Regions from separate parts of the Actinomadura sp. NPDC048394 genome, predicted to be linked through region 2. Evidence: riboswitches for the same ligand, from Rfam matches in the RefSeq annotation. Region 2 holds a riboswitch; the other holds the start of a gene.
The links. A riboswitch is a leader RNA that binds a small molecule or an ion and turns the genes downstream of it on or off. The one in region 2 is predicted to bind cyclic di-AMP.
Positions count from the first base shown of each region.

Region 1: linked by a shared signal. The riboswitch ahead of AB0C78_RS15165 (CHAP domain-containing protein) and the one ahead of AB0C78_RS46535 (C40 family peptidase) in region 2 are both predicted to bind cyclic di-AMP.

Region 1 is NZ_JBEZJL010000018.1:86,302-89,699, reverse strand. It holds gene AB0C78_RS15170 (hypothetical protein) at 1-373, opposite strand, end outside; gene AB0C78_RS15165 (CHAP domain-containing protein) at 437-1,399, opposite strand; cyclic di-AMP (ydaO/yuaA leader) riboswitch at 1,411-1,549, opposite strand; cyclic di-AMP (ydaO/yuaA leader) riboswitch at 1,781-1,981, opposite strand; gene AB0C78_RS15160 (C40 family peptidase) at 2,484-3,398, opposite strand, start outside.
Region 2 is NZ_JBEZJL010000112.1:483-3,880, forward strand. It holds gene typA (translational GTPase TypA) at 1-1,487, opposite strand, end outside; cyclic di-AMP (ydaO/yuaA leader) riboswitch at 1,701-1,844, shown strand; gene AB0C78_RS46535 (C40 family peptidase) at 1,852-2,880, shown strand; gene AB0C78_RS46540 ((deoxy)nucleoside triphosphate pyrophosphohydrolase) at 2,921-3,289, opposite strand; gene AB0C78_RS46545 (Mut7-C RNAse domain-containing protein) at 3,332-3,398, opposite strand, start outside.

The DNA.
Region 1 (3,398 bases), on a different contig from region 2:
GCCGGGCCTGGGCGTCCTGGAACGCGGGGGGCGCCGAGGCGACCGTGGCGAGGAACGCGGTCCGGTCGCCGGTCGCGACGGCGCGGGTCCGGTTCGCGAGGACGGTGCGGGCGGTGTCCGGGTCGAACGGCGCGGAGGGACGGGCGGTCCGGGCCGCGGCCCGGGAGCCGCCGGACCGGGCGCCGAGGACCCCGGCGCCGCCGGCGGCCAGCAGCGCGGCGCCGCCCGCGCCCAGCGCGAGCGCCCTGCGCCGCGTCATGGCGGCGGGCCACGCCAGCGGGCCGCGTGGAGGGACGGCACCGCCCCGCCGGGATCCGGGGGCGTCTCGTCCCTCGTCCTCGGCGGGGCCGTCCTGCGGTGGGCCGTCCTCCATGCGCGCGATCCTATTGAGCCTTCCGTGGATGCCGGGCCATCGGCGCCGTGTCGCCGTCCTGCGTCACGAGGCGTAGTCGGGGTAGCCGTAGCCGACCACGCTGTCGGTCGAACGCTCCTTGACCTGGACGGAGTTCCCGGTGTTGCCCTCGACGGTCTGGATCGTGCCGTCGCCCTCGTCCTTTATGACCATGCCGACGTGCTGGATGTCGTCGTTGGACTTGCCGCCGCTCCAGGAGAAGAAGACGATCGCGCCGGGCTTCGGGGTGTCGCCCCAGCGGCCGTTGTCCTGGAACCACTGGGCGTGCGCGACGGTCCAGGCGTCGCTGCCGATCTGGTCGGTGAAGCCGAGCTTGTCGCCGACCCAGGAGATGAACATGTCGCACCATTCGGCGTCGCTGTACTCCTGGACGGACCCGCCGTCGCGGGCGACGGTCTCCTTGGCGCGCTCGGTGCCCTCGTACCAGTCGCCGAACTTGGTGTCGCCGTTGCCGTCGGGGCTCGCGCCGACCTGGGAGCGGGCGAGCTCGATGGCGGCCTCGGCGGTGGGACGGGACTTCTTGGAACGTTCCTTCGGAGCGGCGGCCTTCGGCGCGCTCTTCGGCGCGCCCTTCGCGGCCTGCCGGGGGACGCTCACGGCCGGCGCCCGGTCCCGGGCGGCCTGCTGCTGCGGCGCGCGGGCGATGGCCAGGTCGGCCGAGGCGGCCGGCTTGGCGGGCTCGGGGCCGCCGAACGGGAGGACCGACGCCTGCGCGGTCGCCACGGCGGTGCCGAGGACGGCGGCGCCGACGAGCACGCCGCCGGTGGTGCGCCAGGCGACGGTGCGTCCGCTCTTGCGGTGCCGGCCACCCGCGGGGGCCGCGGGGACGGCTCCGGCGGGGGCCTCGGTGACGACCTGGGCGGTGATCACCCTGGTGGCGGGGACGGTCCCGGGCGCGGGGGGCGCCCCGGGAGCGGGGGTCCGGCGGACGGGGGTGACGGGAGTCGTGCTGCGGGTGGGGCTTGCCTTGCGGTGCTTGCCTGCCACGGGGGGATCTCCTTGGCTTCCATTCCGCCTACCGGGTTAGCTGACGGGTTCGGGCGTGGAAGCCGCCCTACGGCCTGCGGGCAGGCCGATTCACCCCGACGGGACATGGGTGGGTCCCCGGCTCCGTCACCGGCCTCGCGGGCACGGCACGGACTCGGCGGTGGCGCGCCCGGGGGCGGGCACGCCGGTTCGGTTGGGGGTCCTCTCGGGAGGGGGCGCCGCTGCGGCGCCCGCGGAGAGGTGAAGAAAGGGGGCGGGCGCGGCCGTGCGCTCAGCGGACGGCCGCGCCCGAGAGATTGATGCCGTTCGGCTAGGAGGCCCGTACGGGCCCGTCATCCGGCCGCGGCGGGGCGTTCTGCTGAGGGTAGGTGGACAGGGTTCACTCCTTCTTCCAGACGCCTACCGGGTTAGCTGTCGGGTTCGGGCGTGGAAGTGGCCCTACGGCGGCTCTCACCGGTCGTGCCGGCAGAGACGCGCCGATTCACCCCGGTACCGGAATGTCCGTCCGGAACTGCTCCGGACTCCGGTGAAGGTGGGTCCCCGGTTCCGCGCCGGGCGGCGCGGATTCGGCGCTGCCGCTGCGATCCTGAGGGCTTCATGGGGCCCGTGCGCGGGACCCTGTGTCCCGCGTGCGAAAGAGCGGCGCTGATGTTGTGATGGCGGCGGCCCCTTGTCCGGGGGACCGCCCGGGGCCGGAGCCCTGTGTGGACCAGCGTGGCGCGCTCTCAGCGCCATGCACGCTGTCGGCGTGCGCACGGTGGGCCGGGCCGGCCGGGTCTCGGAGGAGACCGGTGCGGCACGCTCTCCCGGTGCCGCGGGGCGACGCGTGGATCGTGCCGCCCTGGGGGACGACGCGTGGGGCGCGCCGCCCGGTCCGCGGCCACCGGAGTGCGCCGCGGGGGGCCGCGGCGTCTGGAGGGCGCCGCGTGACCAGTGCGCCTGGAGGGCGCCTGGGTGGTGACAAGGTACCAAAGCCCCAACAGAAGGCAAGCCCCCCCAAAATCAACAACGGACCAGGTCAGCCCTGGTCCGTTGTCGCCGCGGGGTGCGAACGGCCCCGCGCGGGGGGCCGTTCACATGATCGTCAGGGACGCCCCGCGCCGTAGAAGTTCGAGGTGTAGTAGCCCGAGAGCGAGCTGATCTTCACCACGTCGCCGGTGTGCGGGGCGTGGATGAACTTCCCGCCGCCGACGTACATGCCGACGTGCGAGAGCCCGCTGAAGAACACCAGGTCACCGGGCTGCAGGTCGCTCTGCGACACGTGCTTGACGGCCGCCCACTGCGAGTTGGTGGTGCGGGTGATGTTGACGCCCGCGGCCTCCCAGGCGCGCATCGTCAGGCCGGAGCAGTCGTAGGAGCCCGGGCCGGTCGCGCCGTAGGAGTACGGCTTGCCGAGCTGCGCGTAGGCGAAGTCGAGCGCCTTCTTGGCCGAGCCGCTGGCCGGGCCGTTGTAGGTGCCGCCGATGCCGCCCGAACCGCCGCTGGAGGTGCCGCCGCCGGTCTGCTGGACGAGCTTCTTGGCCTCCGTGACCTTCTTGTCGAGGTCCTTCTTGGCCTTGGCGAGCTCGTCGTGCTTGGTCTTGACGTCGTTGTAGGCGCTCTGCGCCTGCGCCTGCTCGCGGCGCAGCCGCTGCGCCGTCGCCAGGAACTGGGTCAGCTGGGAGCTGCGCTGCTCGGAGAGCTGCGTGAAGACCGCGGCCTGGTCCAGGACGGCCTGCGGGTCGCCGCTGCCGACGAACCCGGTGACGTCCGTGGAGTCGCCGTTCTTGTAGGCGTCCGCGGCCATCTGCGCGATCGCCGAGCGCTGCTTGTCGAAGGAGGCCTGCTCCTCCGCCGACGCCTTCTTGGCGGCGGCCAGCTTCTTCTGGGCGACCTTCAGCTTCTCGGTGTTCTGGTTGTACTGCTCGACCTTCTTGTCCATCAGCTCGTTGAGCTGGTCGAGCTTCTTCTGCGCCTGCGCGTGCGTGGGCTTCGGCTTGGCGTTCGCCACCACGGGCGG
Region 2 (3,398 bases):
GAGCCGGACGGCCGGGTGCGCAGCTCGCCGAACCAGGGCTCGTAGCCCTCGAACACGTGGTGCGCCATGCCGGTGCCGCGGGTCTCGGTCATGAACTCGGTGCGGAACCCGATCAGGCCGCGCGCCGGGACCAGGAACTCCATCCGGATCCAGCCGGTGCCGTGGTTCGTCATGTGCTCCATGCGGCCCTTGCGGACCGCCATCAGCTGCGTGACCGCGCCGAGGTGCTCCTCGGGGATGTCGACGGTGAGCCGCTCGACCGGCTCGTGCTTCTTCCCGTCGATCTCCTTGGCGACCACCTGCGGCTTGCCGACGGTCAGCTCGTAGCCCTCCCGGCGCATGTTCTCGACCAGGATCGCGAGGGCCAGCTCGCCGCGGCCCTGCACCTCCCAGGCGTCCGGGCGCTCGGTCGGCAGCACCCTGATCGACACGTTGCCGACCAGCTCCCGGTCGAGGCGGTCCTTGACCATCCGGGCGGTGACCTTGGTGCCCTTCTCCCGGCCCGCCATCGGGCCGGTGTTGGTGCCGATCGTCATGGAGATCGCCGGCTCGTCCACCGTGATCAGCGGCAGCGGGCGCGGGTCGTCGGGGTCGGCGATGGTGTCGCCGATCATGATCTCCGGTATGCCGGCGATCGCGATGATGTCGCCCGGGCCCGCCTCGTCGGCGGGCTTGCGGGTCAGCGCCTCGGTCATCAGCAGCTCGGTGATCTTCACCTTCTCGATGCTGCCGTCGTGCCGGCACCACGCGACCTGCTGGCCCTTCTTGATCGTCCCGGCGTGCACCCGGCACAGCGCGATCCGGCCCAGGTAGCTGGACGCGTCCAGGTTCGTCACGTGCGCCTGCAGCGGCGCGTCCGGGTCGAACGACGGCGCCGGGATCGTCTCGGTGATGACCTTGAACAGCGGCTCCAGGTCCTCGCTGTCGGGCATGGCGCCGTCGGCGGGCTTGTCCAGCGACGCGCGGCCCGCGCGGCCCGAGGCGTACACGATCGGGAAGTCGATCTGGTCCTCGGCGGCGTCGAGGTCCATGAACAGCTCGTACGTCTCGTCCACGACCTCGTCGATGCGGGCGTCGGGCCGGTCGGTCTTGTTCACGACGAGGATCACCGGCAGCTTCGCCTCGAGCGCCTTGCGCAGCACGAACCGGGTCTGCGGCAGCGGCCCCTCGCTGGCGTCCACCAGCAGGACGACGCCGTCCACCATGGACAGGCCGCGCTCGACCTCGCCGCCGAAGTCGGCGTGGCCGGGCGTGTCGATGATGTTGATCGTCAGGCCGTTGTGCCGGACGGCCGTGTTCTTCGCGAGAATGGTGATGCCCTTCTCGCGCTCCAGGTCGTTGGAGTCCATGACGCGGTCGTCGACGTCCTGGTTCTCGCGGAAGGCACCGGACTGCCAGAGCATGGCGTCGACCAGCGTCGTCTTGCCGTGGTCGACATGGGCGACGATCGCGACGTTCCGGAGGTCGTCGCGCGTGGAGATGGGCATGCGGGCTCGCCTTGCGTGAGAGTTCGGGAGTCGCCGCAGACGCGCGGCTGCCACCATTCTACTTGGCGCTCGGCACCGCCCGCTCAGAGCCGCCCGTTCCCCGCCGCACGGCCCCCTCGTCCCCTGCCTCACACCGGCCCCGATTGGCCATCTTTGCCCATCCTTTGTAATCTTCCCGAGATCCGGTCGTCCGGAGCCCCACCCCCCGGGGCTGCGATCGGACCGCCGAATCCCCCGCGGCACCCACCCGCGGGCGAACCGGGGACCCATCCCCCTGGGGTGAATCGACGCACGTCGTAGGGCGACTCCTGGCCCGAACCCGTCAGCTAACCCGGTAGGCGAGCGAGGAGAGGAGAGCACCGGCTTGGCACCGGACCCCCGTTCCCGGCGGCGCGTCGCGCCGGCCGCGACCACCGCCGCAGTGCTGATCATCGGCCTCGGCACCACCGCGCCCGTCGCCGCGCACGCCGCGACCCCCTTCGGCCCCGCCGCCGCTCCGCAGGCGTCCGGCACGCCCAGCCCCCTCCCCACCACGGAGAAGGGGCTGAAGCAGAGCCTCAAGGAGCTGAACGACGAGGCCGAGACGCTGACCGAGCAGTTCAACAAGACCCGCGTCGACCTCGGCCGCGCCGTCAAGGCCGAGAAGTCCGCCACCGCGTACGCGCAGCGGCTGCTCCAGCAGACCGAGCCCGCCCGCCAGCGGCTCGCGCAGCTCGCCGCCGCCAACTACATGAGCGGCGGGCCCGACGCGATCTTCAGCTCCGGCGGCAGCGCCGACAGCCTCTCCGACTCGGCTTACCTCCAGCAGAACCAGGCCACCACCGTCCTCGCGCTGCAGAAGCAGGTCGACCAGGCCGAGGCCGCGCAGCGCGCCGCGCAGGAGCGCACCGAGCAGGTCAAGCAGGCCCAGGCCAAGGTGGTGGCCGCCCGCAAGGCCGCCAAGGCCAAGGTGAGCGAGGTCATGAAGCGCCTCGACAAGCTCACCACCACCCACACCACCGACCCCAAGTCGGGCCTCACCGCCACGATCAAGGGCTCGGACCTGCCCGCGAAGATGGCCCGCAAGGCCCTCACCAAGCTCGGCAGCCCGTACGTCTGGGGCGCCGCCGGCCCGAGCTCCTTCGACTGCTCCGGCCTCGTCGTGTGGGCGTACGCCCAGGTCGGCAAGCCCGGCCTGCCGCACTACACCGGCGATCTCTACCAGCTCGGCACCAAGGTGGACCGCTCCTCGCTGCGCGCCGGCGACCTGGTCTACTTCGGCAGCAACCTCCACCACATGGGCATCTACGTCGGCGACGGCAAGTTCCTGCAGGCCCCCCAGACGGGCGACGTGGTGAAGATCTCCAAGCTCTCCACCCGCTCCGACTACGCGGGCGCGAACCGGATCTCCTAGCCCCCGCCGGCGCGGGATCCCCGCGCCGGGAGGGCCGCCGTCAGCGGAGGTCGGCTTCCAGCTCGGCGATGACGGGACGGTCGCCGGGGAGCCACGCGACGTCGTACAGGTCGTCGCGGGCGAGCCAGCGCAGGGCCAGGTGTTCCAGGGCCCGCGGCTCGCCCTCGACGATCTCGGCGGTCCAGACGCGCAGCAGCGCGCGCTCGCTCAGCCGCCAGTCGCCGCCGACGCGGCGGACCGGGCGGATCTTGATCGCGAGCTCCTCGTGGCACTCGCGGACCACGGCGTCCTCGTCGGACTCGCCCGGGTCCACCTTGCCGCCCGGCAGCTCCCAGCCACCGGCCATGTGCGGCGGCTCGGCCCGCTGCGCGGCGAGCAGCCGCCCGTCCCGGATGATCGCGGCGCCCACGACGACCAGATCGGCGATGGTGACCAGCCCCTTCCAGAGTCCCTATCCGTCTGAGACGGCCGCCCGGGGCCGGACGGTTCCGGCGCGGACCGTCTCGACCTGACGGGTC